DNA from 3 places in the Paenibacillus sp. JT31N11 genome. Region 3 is predicted to be linked to each of the others. Evidence: riboswitches for the same ligand, from Rfam matches in the RefSeq annotation. Region 3 holds a riboswitch; each other region holds the start of a gene.
The links. Region 3 has a riboswitch for cyclic di-GMP ahead of AC0YNV_RS13750 (PilZ domain-containing protein). Riboswitches for the same ligand answer to the same signal wherever they lie in the genome.
Positions count from the first base shown of each region.

Region 1 (9,877 bases), on a different contig from region 3:
CATACTCCTGGCCTGAGGCCATCCAGATCATTTTCAGACGGGGGATGATCTGCAAATAGTCCTTCAGCGCCTTAAGTCCTCCCAGGCCCGGCTGCGAAGGATCGGTCAAAATTAAATCCGGCCTCTCCCGGACCATGATTTCCATAACGGAATGTTCGTCGGGAGCTTCGCCAATGAGCGCAATATAAGGAAGCGCAGTGATAAACTTCTTGACTGTTTCTCTCGTTTGATTGTCTTCGTCAGCAATAATGACCCTGATATTTATCATTCTTGTTTACACTCCAATACTTGTTTTGGGCTGCCCGACGAAAAAAAGCGGAATGGAAAAATATTGAAAAACCCCATATGAAAACCGTTTATATTTAAATATCTATTAGAAATATCTATTTTAATCATCGTTTTTTGCAGAATCACGGAATGATATGATTTGAAATCATAACGCTAACAATATTAAAATGCAATCACCCTTCGTGCCTATCGGAAGCGGAGTGAAAATAGTTATCGAATGACTTGAAAAGTCGTTTTTCCGTCCTGAACATGGTAGATTTCAGGTATGAACGGCTGTAAACAGGCGAACTTCTTTATTTGACTGCATTAGACAAAAGGCAGTCCTTTTAGTACACTCAATTTGGACTTGCAAGGTATATTTTCCTAATTATTAAACTTTAAATAGGAACTAGTGACTATTAATTAAGAAACTCAAACGATAAAGGCAAACCTGCCGAAAGCCAGGGACGCAAAGCTATGGGCCTAAAGAGAGCATCTCTATGGTCGCCAGGCTGCCGAATTGGTGGTGTATAAACACGATCCAATCGGATGGTGTTTTTTTTTGTTAAAAAAACCATTCTGGTCTGAGGTTTGAGAGGTGTTAACGTGAAGAAAAAAATCTCTGAAGATGAATTGTCACAGCTGATCAAGCAATTGCATCTGGGTGAAGTGGATGCGGCTTCCAGATCTTCCACTAACGAAGGGGATATCAGAAGCCCCTTGAAGCAGGACGGCTGGATTCAGGTAATTGAACACCGCATAATTGTCCATGATCCCGTCAATAATGGCAAGCTCCCCGTCATCAGTGCTATTGCCCCGGTCAAACTAAAGGTAAATCATCATGACATACATTCAGAAATCAACGTGACTTCCAGCGACAGCATCCTTTGGGAAATTGAGAATCAACCGATGTATGAGATTACGGTCTCGGAAGACAAGCTTCACGCTTATTTCCACCTTCACGCCAAAGAACGGTATGCCTGGCAGCTAACCGATACAGAGCCTCTTGCCAAAATCATATTATCTGCCGAGGAAGACAGGAATATGGTTCTTGAAAGTGTGCATTTGACAGATGTCGCCGCCGTGCTTGAAAAGAAATCGATCAAAGCAAACGTCGACCTGGCCGCTATTCATCAGGAATTATTGCAGCCCACCTATAGCCCGATTCTCATCGCCATGGGCAAAGCTCCCGTACCCGGGAAGGATGCGGAGCTGGAGATTTATTTCTCCGAGGAGATCGAAAGCCGTTTCCATGAAACGGAAGGGACGGTTGACTTCCGCAATCATCTGCAAATTCCTTCCGTCACCAGCGGCGACGTTATTGCCAGGAAATCCCCGATTATCGACGGCATCCCGGGATACGATGTTTACGGCAATCTGATCACGCCCAAAGCGCCGGCTGATATCCTGCTGGTAGCCAAGTCGGGCGTAGAGCTGACTCCACAGGGGGCCATTATCGCCAGAAAAGAAGGACGCCCGCGGATAACGGGAACCAAAATCAAAGTCTTTGATATCTCGACAGCGTATACCGTCTCCGGCGATGTGGACATTGAAACGGGCAATATTGTCTTCTCCGGCGATGTGATCGTATATGGCAATGTAACCGACAATATGATTATTGAATCTCTGGAGAATGTATATGTCATTGGCAGTGTCTTCAATGCGACCATCACAGCAACGGGATGCATCCATATCCGGGGGAATGTAATGGGCAGCAAGCTGTATTCGGGATACTTCGGTGTCATGTTCAACCGTTTATACAACACCTCGAAGCTGCTGAGCAAGCAGATCGAGAAGCTGCTGATCGGCTCCCAGGTGCTGGAGCAAGCGATCCAGTCACGTGACCAGACGGTTAAATACGGACAGATTGTGCTGCTGCTATTGGAGAAGAAAATGAAGGATATACCGGGGCTAATCAAGGATCTGCTATCCGTGGTCGCCAATATCCGTCATCTGAAGAAAGAAGAGTACCAGAAGCTGATGGAAATGGCGGCGGTTTTCCTGAAGCCCTCGCAGCTCATTGAGTCGGCCACCAGAAATGGCGTCCAGAGCTTCTTGTCCCTATTGACGGACGCCCATCAGGAGGTGGCCCGCATGCAGGAGGCACTGGTCAATATTACCATCAATCAATGCCATAACAGCGAGCTCAAATCCAATGGCGATATTTTGATCCAGCGCGACGGAGTTCTTGTCAGTGATTTGTACTCGGCCGGCAATATATCCTTCAAGCATCGGCTGGCCGTTTGCCGCGGTTCAAGGCTGGAAGCCGAAGGGGATATCACGGCGAAGATTGTAGGAGGGCAGACCGGAGCGGCCACGCTGCTGAAGGCCAAGAGGCGGGTCAGCGTCGTCAGAATGCACTCGGGAAGAGTCTCTATCGGGAATTACAGTAAGGAAATTCTGGAGTCTGTCGAAAATACAACCTTTGATATCGATAACATGATGCAGGCTTAATCTGATTTCTTCTATATTAAGCACCCCGTGAAAGTGGTGGAATCTTGGTGACTCCGACTGTTCGGCAATATCAATATGTAGGCATGAGAGTAAATAAAAATATGTACAACCAAATGGGTGCCTTGATTGTGCCTGCTTTTTCCCGGCTCACACGAAAAAATCTGAAGCGGCTCATTCAACATCAAATTATGCTGAAGGAAGAGGATATTGAAGATCTTCCGGTCCTGCACCTGCTGAATTCGGCTATTGTGGAAATCAAGGACGTCTTTCATCAGGTCCGGCACTTCGATGAGATTCCGTTTGCGCATGTCCGCAATACGATGGTGCCGATCATTGTGGATATGAGCAACCATATTTATTTAAAGCAGGTTTTCACCTATTTCGGCGAAAATGATGAATATACCTACCGTCATATTATCGCAGTTGCGCTGATTGCCCGTTTAATCGGCAAAGTGAAGGGTCTTGGCGAAGAGGAATTGCTGGATCTGACCATCGCGGGCTTCCTGCATGATATCGGAAAAGCGAAAGTCCCTGAAGCGATCATGAATAAACCGGGCAAGCTGACGCCTGAAGAATTTGATGAAATGAAGAAGCATACGCTTTACGGGTACGAACTGATCAGGCAAACGCCGGGGCTTGCGCAGCGGCACGCCTTGGTGGCTCTGGAGCATCATGAGCGCGAGGACGGAAGCGGATATCCGCATGGCATCAAGGGAGAGCAGATGGACCCTTTCAGCAAAATCGTAGCCGTCGCGGACGTCTTTCACGCGATGATCTCGAAGCGGGTCTACAAGAAACAGGTTCCTTTCTATCAGGTGCTGCTGGAAATGTCGCAAAATGCCTATGGGCTGCTCGATCCGGAGATAACGTTATGCTTTCTCGCGCGTATCATGGACATGCTGATTGGCAGCGAGGTCTGCCTCTCCAATGGACAGCGGGGCAATATTATTCTGATTCATGCCAATGATCCCTTGAGTCCCCTTGTCGAGGTGAAAGGCCAGTATCTGGATTTAAGCAAAGACAAATCGGTCCATGTGGAGCAGATCGTATAACGGGGAGGCTGCCTGTTTTTTTTCAACGGGCCTTCCTATATGGTTGTTCTGCAATCGGAGAGGAATGAATATACAAAAATAACGGCAAATAGGACGCTTCAGACAACCGCAGTGTGAAGAACAAGCCGCCGCCTTATGTGAAAAGGGGGAATGGAATGCTGCAGAAAATCAGGGTAATGGGTCTTGAGTCGAAATATTCCACCTTATCTTTTATTTCGGTTACGGGCGTCATTATTCTGCATCTGATCCATTGGGCCTTGGCTCCGCTCATAATGGGCGCGACAGCGGGGATGCAGTTGCAGCATCGGGATATGGAAGGCCACGGCTCCGTCATTATGGATGTGCTCATTCTCGTGCTGTTTCTTGTCAATATAATCAGTATGTATTTTGCCTGCAGGCAGCTGGCATTAGCCTGGAGGAAACGCGCCAATCTGACGCGGCATACTTATTTATGCAGCGCTGTCTCCGTTATTGTCCTGTCTATAGGTGTATACACCATGTTTTCTCTGTAATTGGCTCCGTATTCAAATAGAGGACCGCCTGGCAAAATTGCCGGCGGTCCTCTATTTGATTTTGGCCAGCGGCAAGGTTGGTTTGCAAAAGACAATAAAAAGCGCTGGCAAGGGCTGTGAATATGAGCCCGTCATCGCTGCATCAGCATTTCAAAGAAAGTTACCGCCATGAGTCTCCTGCAGTATCAGAAGCAAATAAGACTGCAGAAGGCCCGCCGTCTGCTGCTTACGGAAACGTCGCGGAAGCTGCGGATGCGGCCTTTCAGGCAGGTTATGAAAGTCCTTTCCAATTCAGCAGGAAATATGCCCGAATGTTCGGTCTGCCCCCGGTTAGCGATATGAATCGACTTCGCAATTCTTTAAGTGCCGTACCTGAAGAATAAATGCGGTTCTCTCCACTATTCATCATCCATGAATTCCGATAACAGGAGCCAACAAATGTTAAACGGTTACAATTTACATCTGGGATAAGCAAGGAACAACACCATAGCCCTCATGTTAAAAAATAACCGGCAGCGCGAGATGCGCCCAGCCGGTTTTCTTGTTGAAAAATTCTCATTGGCCGAGGTAGAATAAGCAGCCTGACTATCCCGTATAATAAATCCAGATCCGCCATAAAAACAAAAGATCTGACATTTTGTTTTGGGGATGCAAAATTCGTCGTTTAGGTATACAATAGATACAGATGTGACCATGTCGTTCGCATCAGTCTGGATACGGCGCGCCTCTATGATTCTATGTGAAGATTTTCACTAAGAAGGCTGATAGATGAAAAATTATTACATTCCGACTGATTAGAAGAGTATCCGTTTTCAGCAGCGAGCCGGCACTATTTATTTGAATGAAGGAGGAAACGTGCAAATGTCAGAAACAACTGTACAACAAACAGAAGTTACCGCAGTACAAGCAGCTGCCAAGCCGGATGTGCTGGATCAACTGCTAAAGCCGGAAGTACAAGAGTCCTTAACGGTATTGGTGGAACAACTGCCGAAGCTTACCGAAATGATGACTCTGCTTACCAAAACGTATGATCTTGCTTCAAAAGTGGCAACGGACCGCGTGCTTATTCAAGATATGGTCGGAGGCCTTCAAGAGGTGGTAAAGCCGCTTGAGAAGAAAGTCAAAGGCTACGCATCTGCCGTTATCGAAGCGAATGACCGCGCTGAGCAAAGCGAAGCAACCATCGGTTTGTTTGGCATGCTTAAGCTGCTGAAAGATCCGGAGCTTCAGAAAATGCTTCGTTTCAGCCAAGCTTACCTGGATATTCTGGGCGAAAGAAATAAAAAAGACGAATAGATTAATCATTCAGAACGGAGGATGAACGTGAGTAAACATATTCTTATATTGGGCGGCGGTTACGGCGGCTTGTTGAGCGCTCTTTCGGCACGTGAGCATCTGTCGGCAGAAGAGGCTACAATCACAGTCATTAACCGTGTTCCTTCACATCAAATCATCACGGAACTGCACCGTCTTGCGGCGGGCAATGTGGAAGAGAAGGCGGTTGCCCTGCCTTTGGAGAAGCTGCTTAAAGGCAAGCAAATCAACGTTAAAGTCGGCACGGTTCAAAAAATCGATGTCGCAGGCCGTTCAGTGAAGCTTGAGGGCGGAGAATCCTATCGTTATGATTCCCTGGTTCTTGCTCTGGGCAGCGAAACGAACTACTTCGGTATTCCGGGACTGCAGGAAAACAGCCTGACTCTGAAATCCGTACAGGACGCCAACCGCGTCTACGCGCATGTTGAAGACCGCATCCGCGAATACAGCAAAACCAAAAACAAAGCGGACGCTACTTTCGTTATCGGCGGCGGCGGACTTACAGGCGTGGAGCTTGTGGGCGAGCTGGCGGATGAGCTTCCAGGCATCTGCCGCAAGAACGGCGTAGATTTTGCCGATATTTCGCTGTATCTTGTTGAGGCTATGCCAAGCATTCTGCCGATTTTCTCGGCCGATCTGATTGCGCGTGCAACTTCAAGCCTTGAGCAGCGCGGCGTTAAGTTCCTGACAGGCCTTGCCATCACAGAAGTGAACGGATCTGTTGTCAGCCTGAAAGACGGCCAAACGATCGATACGAGCACGCTGGTATGGACAGGCGGCGTTCAAGGCAGCACGTTGGTTGCCGAAAGCGGCGTAGAAGTAAACCGCGGCCGTGCCACGGTCAATGAATTCCTGCAATCCGTATCCCATCCGGAAGTATTCCTTGCCGGCGACTGTGCGGTTGTCTTTGGTCCCGAGGGCCGTCCTTACCCGCCGACAGCACAGCTGGCCTGGCAAATGGGCGAGCTTGCCGGCGCCAACATCGCAGCTTTCTTCAACGGCAGCAGCATGGACACGTTCAATCCGGTATTCTCCGGTACTCTGGCGAGTCTCGGACGCAAAGATGGAATCGGCAGCATTGGCGGCAGCGGCATCGAGCTGAAAGGCACGCCGGCTTCCCTGATGAAAAAAGCGAGCAATGCCCGCTACCTGGCTCATATCAACGGCTTGTTCTCACTCGCTTATTAAGATTCACCAGCGGCACATTTCTATTCATACCGGCAGCGCCGATTTCAGCTTCCTGAAATCGGCGCTGTTTTTTATAAAAAAACCACTTATCTATTCCCGGCTGCAGCGGGAAGGTAAGTGGTTGGTTGCATTTTGACCGTAAATTATAAAATTAGATTGCCTGCGAGAACGAGCTGCATTCCTCGGAGCAATAATGATTGTGCAGGGTTTCGCATTCGTCGCAGATAATATGCTGGTGATGGCAGAGATCATTGGCGCAGTTGATGTAACGGTCGGCGGGCTTGGCGCAATGATGGCATTGTCCCACCACATTGGCTTCCTCCGTATGATTGATCGGAATGGAGATCCGCTCATCGAACACATAACATTTGCCGTCGAATAATCTGCCCTTCACTTCCTCATCCTGTCCATAGGTGACGATGCCGCCATCCAGCTGATAAACGTCCTCGAAGCCTTCCTTCAGCAGAAAGCTGCTCAGCTTCTCGCAGCGTATGCCGCCGGTGCAGTAGGTCAGAATCGGCTTATGCTTATTCTCGCTCAGGTTCTCCCTGATCCATTCGGGAAACTCCTTTGAGGTCTCGATGTCCGGACGGATGGCGCCGCGGAAATGACCCAGGTCATACTCATACCCATTGCGGCCATCGAGCACAATCACGTCATCGCGCTGCAAATATTCATAAAATTGCTTCGGAGCAAGCCGCTTGCCGCTCTGGACTGTAGGGTTGATAGCTTCCTCGTTGAAGCGGAAGGTGACCAGTTCCTTCTTGTAGCGGACAAATATTTTACGGAAGGTATGTCCTTCGACGGCATCGATCTTGAAGACAATATCAGCAAAATGAGGATTCTGGCGCAGATCATGCATGTATTGCTCCGTCTGCCCGATCGTCCCCGATAAGGTTCCATTAATTCCTTCGTCAGCTATCAGGATGCGTCCCTTGATGCCAAGCTCTCTGCAGTAGGCCAGATGCTCCTGCGTAAATTGTTCCGCATCGGGTAAGGCGATAAATTTGTAAAACAATAATACATTGTACTCGGATTGCCCGTTCACTTTCTTCACCTGCTTCATTGATTGTAAAATACATTCTATATATTTTAACATAACGTGCTTGATTAACAAACGGAAAAATATTATAACCGTCGCCAGACTTTTTAATTATTCTTCAGCTTTTCAAATAATCCAACAAGATAATAATCCATTGCGGTCCGTGCATTTTTCTTGAAATCTATTCTGAAACCCTCCAGCTCATGGTCGTCAATCGCTTTAAGCAGCACCTCGGGCATGCTTGCCATATTGGCATACCCTACAATAATGGCGTTCTGAGCCAACAGTAAATCGTAAAAAGCTTCAGCATTTAATAAACTCACTCTTTCAGTCAATAAGCGTACGATATGATCTAATATTGCGTACAACCCCGTGCTGTCTTTAATGGCTGTTTCCTGATCGATATTCTTTTCCAGAATGGTATTCTTTATGGCGCTCAATCGGATCAACACGGAATCCTGGTCCAGAATACTTTCCATCTCGCTAAGAAAAAAGGTTTTAAATGCTTCAAGTGTCATGGTTTGAAAAGGAAGAAGGACATTTACGAAATTCTGAAAGCGTTTCTCGTATTCGAGGAAAAGCATTTCCATAAACAGAATTTCTTTCGTGCTGTAGTAATAAAACAACGTCCCGTTTGAAACTTTCGCCGCTTTCGCTATATCACTCATTTTGATTTTATCAAATGTGCTGTTCTGATACATTTCACGTGCGGTATCTAAAATCAGCTTCGCTTTCTCTGCTTTAGCGCTCTCCGTCATGGCTCTTTTCATTGAAACCGGCACCTCGATCATTAACTTCTATGTCGACTTGCAGTCAATCGTAAGTAATACGTGCAGGATTGTCAAGGAAAAGGACAAATACCCTGACTTCAGATTGAGCATCCTCAAACTGGAATCAAGGTATTCTTGGCAAAGCTTTGTCTTTATTTCATCTGACTCATAATGAGTCTGTCAAAGTTCCTGTCGCTAATCCATTTTCTCAACAAAATCAAGGGTTTGGCCATTTTACCGACAGCGTATCTGATTTTGGGATTCTTCGCTGCGATTGCTTTTGAAACGATATTTGCCACTACGCCAGGGGATGAACCGCCTCCTGCCTGATAGGAGCTTTTGGTTGTCTTCGCAACGGACTCTGCCAGGTCCTTATACGGACCGCTTCCAGAGGTTTTCAGCATAGGCTCGCTCATCACATCTCCGAATGAGGTCTCAATAATTCCCGGCTCAATAACGATGACATCTATTCCAAACGGCTTCAATTCGAGTCTCAAGCAATCGGACCATCCTTCCAGGGCATGTTTGGTGGCATGATACCATGCGCCAAGCGGCGTGTAGATTTTTCCACCTACAGATGAAGTATTGATAATTATTCCTTTTCTTTGTGCTCTCATGTAAGGCACGACAAGCTGGGTCATTCGGGCCAATCCGAAAATATTCACTTCAAACTGATATCTCGCATCATCCATGCTCACTTCCTCTACGCTCCCGTAAAGACCAAATCCGGCGTTGTTGAAAAGCACATCAATTCTTCCTTGTTCCTTGATGATTTTATCGATACAAGCTCTGATTTCTTCCTCTATTGAAATATCCATTTTTACTGTTATCGCGCCTGATTCTGTTAGATCGCGCATTTGTTCAACCCGCCTTGAGGCGGCATAAACAATATGACCTTCGGATAGAAGCTTCTTTGCGGTTTCCTTGCCTATACCGGATGATGCACCCGTGATCAAGATGACCTTTTTACTCATCATTCATTCCTCCGCCCTGAATAAGTATTAGTGTATAATTTGTCAACTGCAGTAATTGACTCAAAATCAATTATAATTGACTATGAATCGATTATAATTGACTCAGAGTCGATTGTAAAGGCGGATTTTTGGTGATACATCTTTTGGAGGCTATATGGAGCCGCTAATAAGTGGATGAACGCGAGTATTCCATCAATGACAAGTCCGCTTGCGCCCAGGCGGTTCAACGCAAACATCATCCCTGCATTCGCTATCCGCGAAAAGTCGCAGCGGGATGAAAAAAGGCAGCTTCGCATTGAGCGAA
Region 1 covers NZ_JBWDNQ010000001.1:105,897-115,773, forward strand. Annotated here, with positions in the region: gene AC0YNV_RS00500 (LytR/AlgR family response regulator transcription factor) at 1-268, opposite strand, end outside; cyclic di-GMP riboswitch class I at 702-787, shown strand; gene AC0YNV_RS00505 (DUF342 domain-containing protein) at 874-2,721, shown strand; gene AC0YNV_RS00510 (HD domain-containing phosphohydrolase) at 2,823-3,773, shown strand; gene AC0YNV_RS00515 (hypothetical protein) at 3,929-4,285, shown strand; partial or broken gene AC0YNV_RS00520 (helix-turn-helix transcriptional regulator) at 4,390-4,668, shown strand; gene AC0YNV_RS00525 (DUF1641 domain-containing protein) at 5,147-5,581, shown strand; gene AC0YNV_RS00530 (NAD(P)/FAD-dependent oxidoreductase) at 5,609-6,787, shown strand; gene trhO (oxygen-dependent tRNA uridine(34) hydroxylase TrhO) at 6,939-7,835, opposite strand; gene AC0YNV_RS00540 (TetR/AcrR family transcriptional regulator) at 7,937-8,599, opposite strand; gene AC0YNV_RS00545 (oxidoreductase) at 8,752-9,576, opposite strand.
Region 1: it holds a riboswitch for cyclic di-GMP, as region 3 does, so the genes downstream of both, AC0YNV_RS00505 (DUF342 domain-containing protein) here and AC0YNV_RS13750 (PilZ domain-containing protein) in region 3, are expected to answer to the same signal.

Region 2 (9,877 bases), on a different contig from region 3:
AACCAGGCTATTATCGGTTTGATAATCTGGTCGGAGGCCAATATTTTGTTCAATTCGAAGCTCCTGAGGGCTATGAACTGACAACTCCGGAAGCAACGGGAATTGCGGCTGATAAAGACTCCAATAAGCTGACTGACGGTACTACTGCAGTCATCGCAATTGGAGAAGATGCTCCGCAGGGATGGGAAGATCTTACGATCGATTTGGGTTTAATGTATCCTTATTATCCGTACTTCCCTCCAGTCGATCCGGAGGATCCGACAACACCTGACGATCCGGAGGATCCGGCGAATCCGGGAACGCCGCCGGTTGATCCGGGAGCACCGGGCGAGCCAGGTTCGCCGGTCAATCCGGGTAACCCTGGTACACCATCGAATACAGGTGAGCCGACTGATCCAGGCGTAGAACCTGGCAGCGATACAAAAGTGCCGCAGCAGGAAACAACCGTACAGGACAAACCGATTCAAGGGACGGTTAAAGTACCGGAGGGCGGCAATGTTGCAATCGGTACCCAACCGGAACACGGTACATTGACGGTCGATCCGGATGGTAAATGGATGTATACACCTGAACCAGGCTATACCGGCGAGGATCATTTCTCTATCATCGTAACCGACAAGGACGGTAACGAAGAAGAAGTCCTGTTCGATGTAAATGTGGATGAGATTCCTTTGGGCGGTATAGAACCCGGTAATGACGATCCAGACAGCAGCACAACTGGCAAGACGCTCCCCAAAACAGGGGAAAGCAGCTCTTTGCCGCTTCAACTTGCAGGACTGTGCCTGGTCATTTTCGGAATTGTTTTGCTGAGATTGCGCCGGAAGCATATCCAGAAATAAGATCATTTTTAGTAAAAATCCATCAGGAGCTGTTCCTCCGTCATTATCATATGACGAGGCGCAGCTCCTTTTTTCTAAGATGATAATGGTGAGATGCACGATGGGAGAGGCATATGTCATGAAATAAAGGATTGCATATCCAGGCAGAATAATACCGAACTACCCGTCAAAATGCAAAAAAGAGACTTTACAGGAGGGGGGATCCTGTAATAGTCTCTTTTTTGCGCTATTTGCTGTCTTAAGCTGCTTTTGCTTAATGACAGATGCTATCAAGCGATCAGATTAAGCTTAATAGAATTTAGCTGCTGCGTATTTGCCGGCTTCTTTGAACATTGAACTGCTGCTTGTGCTGGTTTTGCCCAAACCGGAATCAACCGTTGTATCAATATTGCTCCATTTCCCATTAATCAGTACCTGGTTCCAGGCATGGTAGCCTTTCACATAATCGGTTGTTCCCATAACCAGCTTGGTCGGGATGCCGGCGCTCCGAGCCATGACCGCAAACAGGGAGGAGTAATCATAGCAGATGCCTTTGCCCGATTTCAACGTTCTGTTCGCATCGGGAATATAGTCCGTTGTTACAGATGTGCTCAATTTGGTATCATATTTGATGGTTTTAACGATATAATCGTGAATCGCTTTGACTTTGTCTTCAACTTTCGTTTTGTTTTTCGTCAATTCCTTGGCTTTGGCAACAGCAGTCGGAGAGCTTTTCCAATCGACATTTTGCACGGAACCGAGAAATACGCTGCTGTCATCGCTCAAGTTCAGGTTAACTGATTCCGTACCGATTTTTTTGTATTTAGTGCCGGTAACATTTTGCATAAGAGAGATAGTATAAGCACCGTCACCAAGCTGCAGGGGGAAGTATTCCATCGTGCCTGTGGCAGGCAATTTGTATGTATAAGTGACTCCGTTTTTGGTTATTAACAGCACAATAGGCGTTTTTGCGGCAGGTTTAAATGCAGCTCCGATAATTCCATTATCCAATTGCTTCGTATCGAGCCAAGTCGGGGAGTCCGTACCGGATGCTGCTACAGTTGTGGAGAGGGGAAGGGACAAAATGAATACGGTCACGAGAACAAGAAAATAAGATTTCATGAAATAAGACTCCTTTCGGTAGCTGGCTGCCATCCAAGCGGGAAGGCCCTTTAGCTTTGCGTCCCTGTCTTTCGACAAGTTTGCCGTTTATCGTTGAGTGTTTATTGTTTTTAGAAAACAAAAAAAGACAAACTTTCGGCAGCTGGCTGCCATCCAAATAATGGGAAGGCCCTCTAGCTTTGCGTCGCTGCCTTTCGACAGGTTTGCCGTTATCGTGACTTATCTTGACAATAACTATACCAATATTTGATAGAATGTACAACTATTTTTAAGTGATAATAGATTACAGTTTTGCCTGAACAATCAGACGATGGGTCGGATTAATAAGCGGATCGCATGTGATAAGCGTGAGCACCCTGTCGCTGTCATTGCCATTCAATACGGACAGGTCAGTTGGCTTAACGACCGATATTTTGAATACGGTATATTCCATAACCTTGTCTTTGACCCGTATCGTAATTTTGTCGCCCATCTTAACTTCCCCCAGCCTATTGAACAATCGGCCTTTCGTATGAGCCCGGTGTGCAGCCAGGGCAGCACTGCCAATATCTCCAAGTGCGGCTGTTTCTGTCAGATGGACAGCGGCGTACTTCATGTTTTGCGTTGTGGCACCTTCCAGCACAGGAAGCTTCACATCGATGCTGCCGATTTCAATAACAGCGATTCCTTGAGGATCTCCCTTGCTCTGATCGTCACTGACAGTCTCAGGTACGGCAGCGTCTGCTTCATTAGAGAACAGGTCGGATAATCGCTGGTAACTCTCTGCAAGCAGGCGATCGGATTTCTCAGCCGCGGAGGCGAAGGTATTATGATCCATGCGATCAAGCAGACGCCGCTGCTTCTGATCATAATGCCATTCTTTTGCAAAAGGCAGCGCAATCAGTACAATTCCCGTGATGATCAGCAAAAAAGAAAGCAGTTTCTTCATGTTGGCAGGCCCTCCTGTAAGGTCATTATAACAGATGGGAACTGTACAAAATCTGAACAACATGTGGTGTGTAACGTCCTCATGGCTATACTGGACAGAACGCGAGCAGCAGCATAAAGTCAAAAAAGGTCAAAGTCAGAGAAAGTCAAAGAAAGACTGAGAAAAATAACGAGGGGACCGCCGGATTTCCTTAAATTCACGGAATATGATTTTTATTGTTGTTTTATCGGGTTTGAGGAGAGCAGGCGGCATCCTTATAATAAAAAGTGTAAACATCACATTATAAGAAATTGGAGGAGATGTACATGTTGGATTTAGTTCCGTTTCGGAAAAGAAATGAAAATGTCAGCCGCAGCTTGATGAAATCATTCCATGATATCTTCAATGAAGATTTCTTTGCGCCGATGAGAAGCAACACCCATCCATTCCGCACGGATATTCACGAACGGGAGGATGCTTTTCTGATTGAGTCCGAGCTTCCCGGGTTCAGTAAAGCTGATATCGGTATCAGCTACAGCAATCATTATTTGACGATTAAGGCTTCGCGCAACAAGGAACAGAATGTGGATGGGGAAGATCATCAGATTATCCGGCGTGAACGTTATTATGGCGAATTTGTCCGCCGGTTCTATGTAGAAAATATTAAGGATGACCAAATATCGGCGAGCTTCGAGAACGGTATTCTGAAACTTGAAATACCCAAGAAGGAAAAAGCGCAATCCGTTAAAAAACACATTGAAATTCAATAAGATTGTCTCTTTGTCTCTTTGGCTCAAGGTCTGATGAAATAATCGCTGTAATCGGGGAACACGGCCAAGTGTAAAAGGGCAAACAACAACAAAACAGGCAGCCGGCGGAATACCCGCTGGCTGCCTGTTTTGTCATAAACACATCTATGATGGATGATGCACTGCTAATCCGCCGAAGGGGAATGGCCCGATCTGTCAAGCCCATCCAATGCCTGCTCCAGCGCATAATTGATAAGGTTGGTTTTGAAGCCTTTGCCTTTATCTTGCGATATCGTTTTGACCCGTTCCAGCAGATCCTTACGGATATAAAATTCGGCTTTGGAGTGGGTTTCCTTGCGCAGCTTCTTATCCAGCTTGACCAGCGGCACCAGTTCCTCCACTTTAACAGCTGGAGTTGGCGGAGCTTCCTGACCGGGAGGATCGGATGGCGATTTCCGGGCTTGCTTGGCTGCAGCCGGCTTCTTTCTGGTGCGCAGCGTTTTTTCGGCTTTGTCTACCATGGATTCCGGTGCAGCGGAGGACGGCTTGTCCGCAGGCTCTTCAAAGTTTACGAGCAGTTCTTTTTTTCTTGGTGGCATATTCGAACACCTCCTTGGCCAAAGTATAATAGGCTTCCGCAGCGGGATTGGAGCGGTCAGTCCATACAAGCGGCGAGCCCTCATAGGCTGCGGCGTTGGCAAAGCTGATCGACCGCGGAATCACGGTTTCAAACAGCCGGATATCCTTCTTGCTGCAGAAATCACGGGCATGGCCCACCAATTCCTGATGCAATTTGGACCGGCCATCGACCATCATCGCAATGATGCCGGTAATCCGCGGCGAAGGTTCCTCCTTGGAGCCGAATGCTTCGATAGTCTGGATTACGCGCTGGAGACCCTTGACGGAGAAGGCTTCCGGAACAAATGGAATCAGCACGTCGGTAGCGGCTTTCAACGCATTGCCGGCTATCAAGCCAAGTGAAGGCGGGCAATCAATGAATATGTAATCATAATCCGACTTGATCTGATCAACCTCTTTCTTTAGCAGCAGAAAAGGAGAGGGGTACGATTCCAGTTGGGATAAAATATGAAATTCCAGCATGTTGAACTTGTCGGATGCCGGAGCCAAATCAAGATTGGGTTTAATGGATATAAGGATATCCTTGATTGATTTGGCGCCAGTGAATACATCATACATGGTAAGTTCGGACTTATCGGGATCGCTGCCAAAAACAACGGCTGCATTGCCCTGGGCATCGGTATCTATAATCAGCGTCTTTTTGTCCGGGAACAGGGAGGAAGCCGCTGCGGCCAAATGAGTCACAAGACTTGTTTTGCCCACACCGCCTTTGTTCATACATACCGCGAATATTTTAGCCATGCTAAAAGCAGCACCTGCCTATCAAATTGGTATTTATTACATTATATCAGAAAAGTGATCGACAAGTCTGCTGACGACAGCGGGAAGCTCCATTTCCTTGCGGATAGCAAGACAAATAAACCGGTGATTGATATAATTCGGCAGACCCTTCATCACCAGTTCTCCCCGTTCGACCTCTTTCAACACACTTCTTTGCGGCAGAATGCCGATTCCAATCCCGCAGCGCACGCCTTCCTTGATAGGCTCAATCGCGCCAAGCTCCATGCTGACGGCAAGCTTCATCCCATTCTCGGCTGCCCATTCATCTGCAAGCCTGCGCGAGGTGGAGCCCGGTTCATGAACCAGAAAGGGAAGCCCGTGCAAATCATGAATCGTTATCTCTTCCTTGGCCGCCAAGGCATGCTGAGGGTGAAGAATCAGCTTGAGCATATCGGCCATCAACGGCCGCAGCTCGATCTGATCGTCCTCCATCGGAGTATGAGAAACAATACCGAGATCCAGCTCGAAGTTCTTGACCAGATCCACAATGAGATCGGCTTTCTTGACGGTCAGCTGCAGCGAGACATCGGGATAGTTCTGGCTGAAGCTCGACAGTAGCGGAGGAAGCAGGTAAGTGGCCGGCGTGTAGCTGGAGCCGATGCGGATATGGCCTTTACGGTGTGACCGGTATTCGGCCAGCGTTTGACCGGCGCGTTCGAACAGAGTCACGATCCGCTCGGCATAGGGCAGCAGCGCTTCGCCGGCATTCGTAAGGCGAAATTGCCGGTGGTATTTGATGAACAGCTCTACCCCGGTGTCCTGCTCCAGCTTCTTGATGTGAAAGCTGACGGTGGGCTGCTTCAGTCCCAATTGGTTGGCCACCTCGGTCAGATTCTTATAGTTTACGGCGGCTACAAAGACCTTTAGCTGTTGTATGTTCATCGTGATGCCTCCTTTTGGCCCTATTATAGATGGTATCTATGTATCTATCAATAAAATAAGATAACGTTAACAAAATCAATATACGGCGTTAATTTCAAGTAAACAAAACTCAACTATTCTAAGTCTAGTAAAACGAAAAAGATTTAGGGAGGATTTAAAGAAATGCGTAAAATGTGGAGTAAAAAGGTGGGGACTATCCTGTTCATGCTGGCGCTGGTGCTGGCAGTGGCAGGATGCGGGAGCAACAATGGGGCCGGCAACACAAACACAAACGCGAATGCGGCGGCAGGAAATGCTAACGCGTCGGGCAATGAAACTGGAACGGCTGCAGGAAACACAGCAGACAATACCGCAGGAAACACTGCGGAGAATGCAGCTGGGAATGCGGCAGCAAATGCTCCTGCTGAGGATCCGAATGACAAGTCCGATGATGAGCCGCTGACTGTTTATCTGAATGACTTTGATGAAATTATCGGACCGGAATTTGAAAAAGCGACGGGTTACAAAGTGAATCTTGTAGTCGGCAATGGCGCTGAAACGATGTCCCGTATCGAAGCGGAAAAAGGAAATCCGCATTGGGATGTTGTATGGATGGATGCTCTGCCTTCCATTCATTCACTGGGAGAGCAAGGCCAGCTGCTGGAAGGCTGGCAGCCGGAGAACCTCAAGAACCTGACTGACTTTACAAAACCGATCGTACCTGCCAATAATGCTTATTTCCCAACCGGCGTACATGCTGCGGGCGTCATTATTTACAATACGAAACTGATAACGGCCGATAAAGCGCCAAAAAGCTGGGCGGATCTCGCCAAGCCGGAATATAAAGGACTCGTCGGCATGGCCGATCCGGCCGTAGCGGCTCCTGCCTATCCTTTCGTATCCTGGTTCTTCGAGAACAAGGGAATGGATGAAGGGAAAACGTTCTTCAAAGGAATGTTGGACAACGGCATGCATGTCTATCCGAAAAACCCGAATGTCGCTACTGCCGTAGCCGGCGGAGAGATTCAGGTGGCCGCCATCCAGGAAAGCAATGCTTATACGCTCAAGAAGGACGGAGAGCCGATCGAAATCGTCTGGCCTGAAGAAGGCGCTCCGGCATCCGTTCGTGTCGCAGCCATTCAGAAGGAAAGCACGCATATGAAGGCTGCCAAAGCATTCATTGAATTCCTGCTGGATCCCAAAACGCAGCAGTACCTGATCGATCAGGGAGCAGAAAGCTACTTTGAGCCTTCCGCTGTCGGCGTTAATGCCAAGGATGACCGCGCCAAGGATACGAAGCTTGTCTATGCGCAAGCGCCATGGGCAGCTGAACATGAAGCCGAAATCAAGCAATGGTTCGCTGACCAATCGGTTAAGTAGGCTGCTGCATGATAAAAGCAAATAATCGGAACATAGGGCAGGGGCGGCTGAGGCCGTCCCTGTCTCCCAACTTTCTGGGCTGGCTCGTATCTGCAATATTGGCTTTGCTTATTCTCTATCCGCTGGCAGCCGTAATGATCCAGGTTGTTTTCCCCGGCGTTTTCTTCGGCGACTGGAATCCCGGCAACCTTTCCTTGCTGCTTGATGTATTCAGCCGGCCGCTGTGGCGTCAGTCCATGCTGAATTCCCTGCTGCTGGCTGGCGGCACGACCGTATTTGCGACTTTACTTGGCGGGGGCCTTGCCATGCTGCGTTCAAGCTGGTCATTCCCTACGGCAAGATGGCTTGATCTGTCCGTCTGGGTGTTATTGATTACCCCTTCTTTTATACTTGCCCAAGGTTGGGTTCTGTTCGCTTCCTCCAATGGCTTTGCACATAAAATATTTGGCTGGGACTGGGTGACCTCGCTCGTATTCCAACCCGCCGGGCTTGTCGCCATTATGGTGCTGAGTAAGTTTCCTTTTGCCTACCTGAGTGTATACACGGCCATGGAATGGAAGGTGGATCAGCTGGGAGGCGCAGCCGAGCTGTGCGGAGCCAGTCCCTTTACCGTGTGGCGGACCGTCTGGGTGCCGCTTCTGCTGCCGGCATTTCTGGCCGGGGCCGCGCTTGTGTTTATGGATACGATCGGCGATTTCGGGCTGCCATCTGCCCTTGCGGCGGTGTACCGGTTTCCGACGCTGCCTTACTCTATTTATTCGGCCATTTATACGTCGCCAATCCGGTTTGATATGGCGGGCGTATTGTCTTTTTATCTGGTTCTGTTCATTGCGATCGCCATGTTCGTGCAGTTCTATGCGCTGCGCAAAGCCAGATTTGATTTTCTCTCTTCCCGAGCAACAGCAGCTGTACCCAAGAAGATGGGGCGCAAAGGTCTGCTGCTCACAGCAGGGAATGTCCTGTTTCTCATCCTTGTAATAGGAATCCCTATGGGAACCAATGTGGCTGTGTCCTTTATGAATAATATTTCCAAAGGCTTTGTCTGGAGCAATTGGACGCTCCATTATTACCGGGAGCTGTTCGTCAACAAGCAGGCCTTGTTCCAGGGCTTGTATCATTCTCTGATGATTGCCGGCTCCACCGCGATTATCAGTCTTATTATTGGATTCCTGGTCGCTTATGTGCTGATTTATTCACGTTTTCGCTGGAAGCGGCTGATCGATATTTTTTCATTGGTTACGTTGGCAGTTCCGGGTGTCGTGCTGGGCATCGGATATATTTTCGTCTGGAATCAAGCATGGCTGGAGAACATCGGACTGCTGTTATACGGAACGCCCTGGATTCTGGTATTAGCCAGCGTTGCCGGCGCTATTCCTATCATTACGCGTATCATTGTCGGCTCCTTGACGAAAATTCCGATCCAGCTGATACATGCCGCTGAGCTTCAGGGCGTTGGCTTCATCAGGCGCAGCCATGAAATTCTGCTGCCGCTTGTCCGCGGGGCGCTGTTATCCGCAGGGCTTGCCGCCTTCGGCTCCAGTGTATTCGACCTTGCGGTGTCGACCATCCTGTACCCACCTAATTTCATGACGCTGCCGGTGGCGATCAACAAAGGATTTGAAGATTTAAAATTCGGCTATGCCACTGCGGCAACGATGCTTGGCGGCGGACTCGTCATTCTGATTATTTTGCTGCTTGAGCTGGCGTTCCGCAGAAAGGAGAAACAACTGCATGACTGATGTTCTGGAAGTAAACTCCGTGGTGAAGAAGCATGGCTCATTCACAGCGCTGAAGGGCGTTTCCTTCAAGCTGGAGGAAGGGCAAATTATTAGTATACTGGGGCCTTCCGGCTGCGGAAAATCCACACTTCTGCAGCTGGTTGCCGGACTGGACGCCCCGAATGACGGAGAAATCCGGCTGCGCGGCCAGACAGTCGCGGCTCCGGGCCGTTTTGTCGCACCGGAGAAGCGCGGCATCAATATGGTATTTCAGGATTATGCCTTGTGGCCGCATATGACGGTCTACGATAATATCGCCTATGGACTGAGGCGCAAACGGATGAGCGCACAGGAACAGCGCAAGGAAATAGGGGAGTTGCTGGATCTGCTCCAGCTGCAAGGGCTGGAGGGACGATTTCCTCCGCAGCTGTCGGGAGGCCAGCAGCAGCGCGTGGCTATTGCCCGGGCGCTCGCAACCCGCCCTTCGCTGCTCCTGATGGATGAGCCTTTATCCAACCTTGACATGCGGCTGCGCATTGATATGCGCACGGAGATGTCTTATTTGTTCCGCCAGCTGGGTATTTCCGTACTTCATGTGACACATGATCCCAGCGAGGCTTTTTCACTGGCGGATCGTCTGATGATTATGCGAAGCGGCCAGGTGGATCAGCTTGATGAGCCGGAGGCGTGCTACCGCAAGCCGGCTTCGCGCTGGGCAGCCTCGCTGCTGGGTGCGACCAATGTGCTGCAGGGGATGATCACCTATGTCGATAGTGAACCCCGTGTGCGGATAGGCAGCGTGACTTTTCAATATGCATTCGCCAATGAAACGGCACCGCTTCATGAAAGTGCCGAGGTGGAAGTCATGATCCGTCCGGAAGATATTACGTTGACCGAAGGGCT
Region 2 covers NZ_JBWDNQ010000008.1:383,894-393,770, reverse strand. Annotated here, with positions in the region: gene AC0YNV_RS26165 (SdrD B-like domain-containing protein) at 1-839, shown strand, start outside; gene AC0YNV_RS26160 (transglutaminase-like domain-containing protein) at 1,128-1,940, opposite strand; cyclic di-GMP riboswitch class I at 1,955-2,035, opposite strand; cyclic di-GMP riboswitch class I at 2,075-2,158, opposite strand; gene AC0YNV_RS26155 (class D sortase) at 2,224-2,868, opposite strand; gene AC0YNV_RS26150 (Hsp20/alpha crystallin family protein) at 3,174-3,617, shown strand; gene AC0YNV_RS26145 (hypothetical protein) at 3,782-4,195, opposite strand; gene AC0YNV_RS26140 (ParA family protein) at 4,158-4,976, opposite strand; gene AC0YNV_RS26135 (LysR family transcriptional regulator) at 5,013-5,897, opposite strand; gene AC0YNV_RS26130 (extracellular solute-binding protein) at 6,060-7,256, shown strand; gene AC0YNV_RS26125 (ABC transporter permease) at 7,265-8,995, shown strand; gene AC0YNV_RS26120 (ABC transporter ATP-binding protein) at 8,988-9,877, shown strand, end outside.
Region 2: it holds a riboswitch for cyclic di-GMP, as region 3 does, so the genes downstream of both, AC0YNV_RS26160 (transglutaminase-like domain-containing protein) here and AC0YNV_RS13750 (PilZ domain-containing protein) in region 3, are expected to answer to the same signal.

Region 3 (9,877 bases):
GGGCTTTGGTTTATTTTTTGGAAAACTATGTCGACAATTGTAATTTTATGGTTCTATTTTGCGTTATTTGCCCCGCAGCCTGCCAAGTTCCGAGACTAGGGCCTCGACTTCGCTGATGCTGAACTTGTCTTTGCTGGCAACTACATCATAAATGTCCTTGATATCCTCATAGTAGTCTATTTTGAAATGGGATGCCTGCATAGCGGCTCCGGACGCCATCCGCAGCTTGGTTTTTACCGTTTCTATCATATACTCAACATTTTCTTGCGTCGGTTCGTTCAAGTCTCTCATTGCTACTCTCCTCCCGGAAGACCATAATGGCTGTACGTATTGTATCATGAGATAAGAATGACCGCTACAGCGTTTGATGCATCGGCCGGATTTAGGTACAATTAAAGAACCGGTATCTGCCGCGGTGTCCGACAAGCTTGGCGCAGATCATAACCAGGAAAAACCGGGTAAAGCAAGGAAAGGTAAGGTGTGGCTTTCGTGGTCAAGCGTGCCAAATTACGTAAGACTTTCAAGGAGGAACAGCCGCACAGGGACAAGGTCGACATTCAGGGAGCAGCCGAGTTTTTTGCGGACATCGCAAAGCGGCATCCCGTACGCAGCCAGATGGTTTTTGTCTGTATTGGAACAGACCGCTCAACAGGCGACTCCTTTGGTCCATGGGTGGGCACGATGCTGAGCGAACAAGGCTGGCCTTTTGTCATTGGAACGCTGGAAAATCCCTGCGACGCCAATCACTACGAGGAGGCTGTAGCGGGCATTCCCAGCCATCGGACGGTTGTCGCGATCGATGCGTGTCTAGGGACAATGGATCCGCGATGCCATTATTTGATCGCCCGCGGTCCTCTGCTGCCCGGCAGGGCTGCCGGAAGAAGCTTGCCTCCCGTAGGGGATTACAGCCTGGGCTGCATTGTGGCTCCGATGAGTATAAAACCGTATTCGAGCCTTCAGCAGGCCTCGCTTTTCGAGGTTATGGGAATGGCCCGCGCTGTCGCGGAAGCCATCCATGCCGCCTGGAATGGGGAATCGGCGGAGACCGGAGTTTTGACAGATTATGTCTGAATTTTTCGGATGAAGATAATCATTCAACTATATAACGGAGAGGATGAGTTACCATGGCGGCTTTGTCATTAGCAAATCATTCCGCTGACCTGCCGGGAGGCGTGAAGCTGGGCTATTACGACACAGGAGAAGCGGGGAATCTCCTGCCTGCGGATACAGCTATCGTATTGCTGCACGGATTTTGCGGCAGCTCGGCCTATTGGGAGCCTATCATTCCGAAGCTTGCGGGACTTGGGCGGATTATCGCGCCTGATCTTCGGGGCCACGGAAGAAGCCCGGCTCCGGGCGGGGACATTTACCTGATGGACGACTTCGCCGGGGATCTGCACTCGCTCCTGGAACAACTGGAGGTCAAACGGATCTGCCTGTTCGGACACTCTCTGGGCGGTTATATATCCTTGGCTTTTGCGGAGCGGCACGCCGAGATGCTTCAATCCTTCAGCCTGGTTCATTCTACCGCCATGGCGGATGGAGAAGCGGCAAGGCAAAACCGTGACAAGGCAGTGCAAACCATTCAAACTGAGGGCATCAAAGCTTTTGCTGAGGGACTCGTTCCCAAGCTGTTTGCTCCGAAGCATCGTGTATCCATGGCCGACCGTATTTTGCAGATGATTGAAGTGGGCGCTGCGACTTCCGCTGCAGGCGCTGCGGCTGCGGCAAGAGGGATGAAGGTGCGTGAAGACAAACGCGAATTGCTGGATTTGATTACGATCCCCTGTTTGCTGATCGCTGGCTCCGAAGACGGCGTCATTCCGACTGAAAATACTTTTACGGCAGAAGGGCCGAGTGTCTCCCAGGTTCTGCTGAACAATTCCGGTCATATGGGAATGATCGAAGAGCCGAATATGATGGGAGACCGCATCTCCGCTTTTATCCGCTTTGTATCTACGCTGTAAGCCTTAATATGAGGAGAGTGGACGGCCATGTTTCAAAGGGATTTTTTTATGCGGATGATTGAACAGATGACGGATGTCGCCAGGCAGGTGATGGGTCTGCGCAGAGAAGGCAAGCCGGAGGAAGCGCTGCTGATCATCGACGATATGCTCGACAAGCAGTTTCGGCTCAACGGCAGGCTGATCCGCTCCTTATCAGATTCGGATCTGCTCCGCATCATGACGACCAACGGGGTTGTAGAGACGGCGAACCTGCATGCTATTGCTCTATTGATGAAGGAAGAAGCGGCTATATACGACGAACAGGGGCTTCCGGAGAAGAGCTATCCCGTAAGGCTCAAAGCGCTGCAGCTCTTTATGCGCCTGTCGCTGCTGGATTCGCCTCCGATGCCGCGGACGCCTTCTGAAGAAGCGTTGGAGCTTCTTCCCAAGCTTGACGCCTACGAATTGCCGGAGGAAACGAAAGCGCTGATATATGAGTGGCATGATGCGGACAAACGATATGATCAGGCGGAGAACATGATGTATGAGCTGCTGGAGGATGGCGCTTTGTCTGCGGAGGAAGCTTTGTCTTTCTATCAAAGACTGCTGCTGCTTCCGGATGAGCTGCTGGAGGCAGGCGGATTGCCGCGTGACGAGGTACAGGATGGACAAAGATCGGTCATGAATCGAGAAGTTGGTTTAGGAGCTGAATAGAAAGTCATGGATAATTGGCAGGAAGATCTGGTCAAATGGATAGAAAGCGGAGAGCTGCTTCAGGCTTCATACAGCCAGCTGCGCCGCAAGGACGGGACTGCTCCGCAGAAGACGACAGTGCGTCCCGTTGAACTGAAAGGCGCGCTTTTTTATCAGTTTGAATATCACTTTCCTTCCAAGGTCACGCATGATAATGTGCCCCGGGAAGAAGCTGCGAAGCGGATGGGCGAGTGGCTGGAGCAGCATTACCGCCAGGCGCTGTTCAAGACCGTCGGAGCCGATGTTCAAGTGCTGTTCAACAAGAAGGGCAAAGCGGCGAAGCTGGTCAAGCCCCCGACGGCCAAGGCCGGTCAGGAACGGATGGACCATAACCGGACCAAGCAGCGGGTTGTCCGGGAGGGAGATGCGGCGCCTTTCCTCGTGGAGCTGGGCATCATGACCCGGGATGGGCAGGTTATTCCGAAGAAGCAGGACAAGTTCCGTCAAATCAACCGGTTTTTGGAGATGGTGAGCGATGTTTTGCCGTCTTTGCCTATGGATAGAGAGATCAAAATCGTTGATTTTGGCTGCGGCAAATCATATTTGACGTTCGCCCTCTACCACTTGCTGGCGATCCGGCAGCAGCGCCGGATTTCGGTGGTCGGGCTTGATCTGAAGGAGGATGTGATCGCCTTCTGCTCCGAGCTTGCGCACAAGCTCGGGTATGACCGGCTGCATTTTCAGGTTGGCGATATCGCGGAGTATAACGCCCAGTCGGCGGTTGATATGGTGGTTACCCTGCATGCCTGCGATACGGCTACCGATGCTGCGCTTGTCAAGGCCGTGGAATGGGGAGCCTCGGTTATTCTCAGCGTCCCATGCTGCCAGCATGAGCTGTTCAAACAGGTGAAGAATGATGCCTTGGCCCCTTTGTTGTCCCATGGCTTGCTGAAGGAACGGTTCACAGCGCTTGCCACAGATGCCGTTCGTGCCCAGCTATTGGAGGTTCTGGGATACAAGGTGCAGATGCTGGAATTCATCGATCCGGAGCATACGCCCAAAAACATGTTAATTCGTGCCGCTGCAGGTCCCAAATCGGATTCTGCGAAGAAGTGGCGCGAATATGAAACGTTCCGGGACATGCTCCAGCTGTCACCCTACCTGGAGAGGGCGCTATTGCCCCGGATTCATAAGGAACTGGAGACATAAACAGACTCTCATCGTACAGGGGTACTAATTTATTGTCGTATAAATGTAGATTATGGTAGAATGGGAGAGCGTGGCAGGTCCCAGGCCATTTTTCATAATAATCTTATGATTGGGTGAATAATAGTGGGACTGATGACATGGCTTGATTTTGTTTTTTTTGTCGTGCTTTTCATCTTATTTGTCTATGTAATAGCCAACAACGTTATCACTCAACTGCATAGAGTATATTTGTTTTTCCACTTCTCCATGATGATTTGGCCGCTTGGCCAAATCGCAGTCCACACGACAGACAACCCTCATCTTCAGCTCATATGCATCAATGTCTCGTTTGTCGGCTTGTCCATGCTAGGCTTTGGATGGCTGCTCTTCACCAAATATTTGACGAATCACGGATTCGCGCCCAGACCCTACGTGCTTCTGATGATGCTGCTTCCGTCTGTATTTGTAGTGGTCGGGATTATCTGGAATCCAAATGACTGGTTCATTGCTGCCGTTGACGGACGTTATGACGACCGGCAGTACGGCTTGATATTCTGGTTGATGATCGTTATGCTGATTTCCTATTTTATGTACTCGATGAAGCTATTGACCCGTGCTTACCAATCGGACGCGCCGCCATCGGACCGTGCGCAGATTGCAAATGCCCTGACCGGTATTGGGGTTTTTGTCTGCTTTACCCTGCTCGATCTGCTGCTCAATGTTGTGCTTGCAAAATGGCTTCCCGTTATCCCGGGCTTAACGTCGCTCGGAATTGTAATTGCGGACATTTATTTTGTATTCTCCATTCAAAAGCACCGTATGTTCGATATCGTGAATATCGCTCAAAAAGATGTTGCCGATACACTGTCTGTCGGTATTATTGTGCTGGACGAGCAGAATGTTGTGATTGATCTCAACAGCGTGGTGAGTCCCGTTTTCCAGCTTTCAGTCGGTACAAGGCTCGATATGGACAAGCTTCTGCAGTCAGTGGAAGACCGTGAGAAGACCGAAGCTTTTCTGGAGATGTACCGTCTGCATCCTGAAGAGCGCGTTCATACCGAGATCGAAGTGCCGGAGGAAGGCAGAATGGCCTATATTGCCTTACATGTAGCGCCTATTGTTGTTAAACAGCAAATCATTGGAAGAGTGATCACGCTGCAGGACCATACAGAGCTGAGAAGGCTTATTGAAGAAACCAACCGTCAGAATGAAGCGCTTCAGGAGAGAAACCGTGCGCTGCTTCTTATGCAGGATGAATTGTACCAGGCCAACCGGAAGCTGGAGCAAATGGCCATTATCGATGGCTTGACGGGCTGCTACAACCGGAGATACCTGATGCAGCAGCTGGAGCATGAGGTCATGGTCAACATGCGCTATCAGATTCCTTATGCGATCCTGTTGTTTGATATCGATCTGTTCAAGACGATCAACGACGCATACGGTCATATGGTCGGCGATGATGTTCTCAAGTTGACGGCGGACGTGGTCCGCAGTACGCTCAGACAAACGGATATTTTCGCCCGCTACGGCGGGGAGGAGTTCACGGTCTACTTGCCCCACACCACCAGGCAGCAGGCGGAAGAGCTGGCGCATCGCGTACGGTCGGTTGTTGAGCATAACTTTGTCGATACCGGAGTCGGGAACGCTCCTGTTTCCATTACAATCAGCATAGGCATGCTTGCCGTTGAGCCTCAGCCGGATACTGAACTGAAGGATAGCAAGTCTTATCTGCGCGAGCTGTTCGTCAAGGTGGACAAGGCGCTTTACGAAGCGAAGGAGAACGGCCGCAACCGGATTGTGCAGTATTAGACAAGGCTTGCTGCCGCATGTGCTCTGAAGGGCATTTTTGCTGCAGGGCGGTCGTGCTGACACAGGGCTGTGCGCATGGTCTGCCGTCATGTCGGGCGAGGTGGTGCCAATCTAGACAAACGCAGCGGCATAAGCCGCTTTTACCCTTCCGGCGGCAGGCATGCTTTCTGGACAAAGCATGACCGCCTGATGAGCCATGGACGAATTTATAATGATTTGTCCTGATTCAGATGATAAACTGATTGAAGCTGTCATTCGCCAGCTCATGAACAACTGCACAAGCTTACCCTATCGACAGGATTGAGGCACTTTCGTCTCTGTCGGAAGCGCCAACTTTCCCGACCACGGGAGCGACTTGAATATGCTTGTGCAAATCGCAGACAACAGGATATACGCCGATAAGCAATTATACAAACTGCGTGCTGCCGAACTGGCAGCGATGCAAGCTTGATCAAATATGCAACCGGACTAAAGGCGGGAATGCTCAGATGAGAAAAGTACATATACTTTCGGCGAAGCCTGGAGATAAATTGGCTCGCCCGATCCTGCAGGAAAATGGCAACATTCTTCTGGGTGTCGGTGTCGAGCTGAATGAACGGTTTATCAATCGCTTGAAGATGCTGGGAGTCGATATGCTGTTCGTTGAAGATCCGTTTACCGAGGATCTGGAGCCGGAAACAGCGATCCGCGACGATACGCGCAGAAAAGCCCACGATGCTGTATTCAAAACCATGACCACGCTGAAGGACCATCCTATGACCAAGGGCAGAACCATTGCACCGGAGATGGGCCGGACGTTCCGAAATGTGTTTGGCCAGATCATGCAGGATCTGGTTACGCGGGCCGACGTTATGGTCAGCTTGACGAATATTCAAGTGGCGGATGGCTATCTGTTCCAGCATTCTGTGAATGTGGCTATACTGTCAGGCATAATGGGACTGGCTAAGGGCTATAACCGCAACCAGCTTGAGGAATTAGGCATGGGAGCGCTTCTGTTCGATATCGGGATGACAAGATTGCCCAAGGATCTTCTGAACAAGACCTCCCCGCTGACCCCTGAAGAGCGGGTCCTGATGGAGAAGCATACGGAGGATGGCTTCAATATTATCCGCGCCCAGCACGATATTTCCCTGTTGTCCGCGCATTGTGCTTTTCAGCATCACGAGCGGTACAATGGATCGGGTTATCCGCGTGGGCTGAAGGGTGATGCCATTCATGAATATGCGCAGATTGTGGCATTGGCCGATGTTTATGACGCGTTGACCTCACCGAGGCCGCACCGCAAGCGTCATACGCCGACGGAAGCCATCGAGTTTTTATTCGCGGCCGGGAACACTTTCTTCGATCTTGATTTGATCCAAACCTTTTGCAAGCATATATCCATTTATCCGGTATCGACAACGGTACTGCTCAGCTCGGGCCAGATTGCGGTTGTGGCTCTGAATAATCCGCTTGCGGTCAACCGCCCGATCGTACGGATCCTTCGCGAGGCGGACGGCACACCTCCTGCCCAGCCCTATCAGGTTGACCTTAAGGATTCGCACAGTATCATGATCGTGGAAGAAATGTAAGAATAGCCTGTACCTAACTTCATATATATCCGATAATGGCAAACTTGCCGAAAGGCAAGGACGCAAAGCTAAAGGGTCTAAGGTTCTTGAAAAGGAGCGACTGACAGCCTGGCTGCCGAAATGAACACCCTTCAGCAGGGTGCAAGTCAAGCGGCTCCGAGGCAGAGGAACGGCTTTTTTCATTTCCTTGAACAGGCAATCCCTTATCAAAGTCTCAAGACTCGGCCAGGCGATTGCACACTAAGGAGATGGTACTTATGAGCACGAATGCCCGCAGCAAGGAATTATACACGAAAGCAAAGCAAACTTACTCAGATAAGGTATTAATCCACAGCCGGACCGTAGTCGAGAAAGAAGGATATGTCTCAACGGGGATTTTGAGCCATATTGAGGGCGAGATGATGGAGATTGAAATGACGGAATACAAGTCATTTGATCTCGGTAATCCGGTGGAGATGACAATCTACTCTCCGGTGGGGATACAACGTCTGCAGTCGACGGTCATCGGCAAGGCGGAAGGATCTATCGCAGTTATATTTCCTGTCCGGGCCTTGAGCGGACTGGAAGAGAAACGGGAGTCTCCCCGTGTTCAGATTGACCATAAGGGCACCATGAAGAAAGTGATTATTGAAACAAGAGAATTGTCAACAGGGCCGGAAAACTTCGAATTTATTGAAGATATGGAACTGGCCATACGAAATATAAGCTTATCCGGGTTGGGATTCATTGTTGCCGAGGGGCCGAGGCTCAAGACGAATGAGCGTCTGGAAGCCGTGTTGTCTCTAGGCTTTGAGCTGCCATGCTGGCTGGAGATCATACGCTATGACAGCGATGGAGCCCAATCCTTCTATGGTGCGCGCTTTTGCGATCTGGACGGGCTGCAGCAGCGAGCGCTGCGGGCCTTTATCCTGAGGGAGCAGGTCGCAGCCTATTATCGCAGGAAACAGGAAAAGGCCAGTGACAATCGGACTCATTAACTATAAAAAACAGGTGCACCGCGGCAATCGCGGAGCGCCTTTTTTTTTTGTTCAAAGTTAAGAAAATAAACTCTTCATGCTTCTTCAGGCAGCAGCTCCATGTCACCTGATTTTCAAATCATTCTCAAACATGTTACAATATTTAGAAAATTTAGATATATCGGACAATTATAAAGAGAAATAGAAGAGGGGATTCAAATGCCAGTCGTTGTTGGTGCCGCCGGGCTGATGTTTACCGGGCTGCTGATTTCGTCCGCATACCAGAATGGAATGTTTTTTGACGCATCCTTTTACAGGTGGGAATGGATGCTTATGGCTTCAACCGTTTTATCCTTGTTTATTACGGCTCGTATGCAGAGACGAAGGATAAGGGGCAGCAGCAGCGGGATCGGTGAATATTTCATGTTGAAAAAAAATAAAGGGCCCGCAGAAGAGGCTGTGCGGGCCTCGGTGCCGATGGAGGCTTATACGCCGCTGCTTATAGCGCTTTTGTTTGGTTTGAGTCTGATCAACAAACCGGCTTCCGTACATGGAACTCTGGAGCAGTTGCTCAGATGGTCGGCTTATGGGGCATTCCTCATATCCGGGTATCTGTGGCTGAGAATCGGCCCATTCCGGAGCTGGCTGTTCATGGCGCTTCAGGGTTCCGGCTTGTTCCTCATTGGCGGCGCACTTGCCGGATGGCTCGGCTGGATAGACGTTCCGGAGATGATCCTGAGTACAGGGGATTCCAGTTTATCCGCAGTCGGTGCCCGGCTGGCCGGCTTCGTTCAGTATCCGAATTTCCTCGGAGCCGTCTCGGGAGCTTATTTGCTGTGGAACTGGCTTCTCATGATACGTGCAGGCCGTTATCGGACTTTCTTGCTTGCCGTCATGATGGCCGCGCCGCTGGTGCTCGTGCTGCTGCTTACGGAATCCAGGGCAGCCTGGCTTACAACGGCTGCGGGATGGCTTGCCGGACTGCTGCTCCTGACCCGGGAGCAGCGGGTCAAATGGCTGATTTACAGCGGCTGGACGCTTGTTGGAGCGGGGGCAGCCTATCGTATTGTCTTTGCCGCAGGTCTGCAAGGCAGTCATGAAGGCGTTGGCCACATGGGGGAGACGCTTGGGCTGCTTGCCATCCTGATGGCATCTGCAGCGGGCTTCACCGCACTTCGCACGGTATTTGCCGGCCTGTCCGGAAGACAGCTTGAGATTGCAGCGTGGGCCGGGTTGGGGGCAGCCTGTCTGATTATGGCGCTTCTCCTGCCGGCAGTGATTCAAGACCGGATCAGCAGCGGCCATTTTCAAACCGCAGGCGCGCGTACGATGTTCTACAAGGATGCATGGAGCCTATTTCTGGAGGCGCCTCTCCTTGGTCAAGGCGGGGATACCTGGCGGATGCTGTTTACCCAAACCCAAACCTACCCGTATATTGGCAACGAAGTGCACAGCGGTTATTTGGATCTGCTGCTTGATCTTGGAATTGTCGGATTAATCGTATTTGCTTTCATGATGTATGGGCTGCTGCGGATAGTTTGGAGGCATGAGCGGGCAGGGATCCTCCCTGTCGGCGTACTGCTGGTCCATGCCGCCGTCGATTTTGACATGTCCTTCGGTTACTATTGGCTGCTTCTGTTTAGCTGGCTCGTCTACTACAGTCCGCACCCGGGGGCCGCGCAGAGGAGGCAATCGTCATTAGTCCCTCCACGCT
Region 3 covers NZ_JBWDNQ010000003.1:257,193-267,069, forward strand. Annotated here, with positions in the region: gene AC0YNV_RS13715 (DUF1128 domain-containing protein) at 64-291, opposite strand; gene yyaC (spore protease YyaC) at 481-1,071, shown strand; gene AC0YNV_RS13725 (alpha/beta fold hydrolase) at 1,125-1,967, shown strand; gene AC0YNV_RS13730 (DUF6483 family protein) at 1,995-2,660, shown strand; gene AC0YNV_RS13735 (class I SAM-dependent methyltransferase) at 2,667-3,848, shown strand; gene AC0YNV_RS13740 (histidine kinase N-terminal 7TM domain-containing diguanylate cyclase) at 3,981-5,636, shown strand; gene AC0YNV_RS13745 (HD-GYP domain-containing protein) at 6,125-7,207, shown strand; cyclic di-GMP riboswitch class I at 7,235-7,327, shown strand; gene AC0YNV_RS13750 (PilZ domain-containing protein) at 7,465-8,184, shown strand; gene AC0YNV_RS13755 (O-antigen ligase family protein) at 8,383-9,877, shown strand, end outside.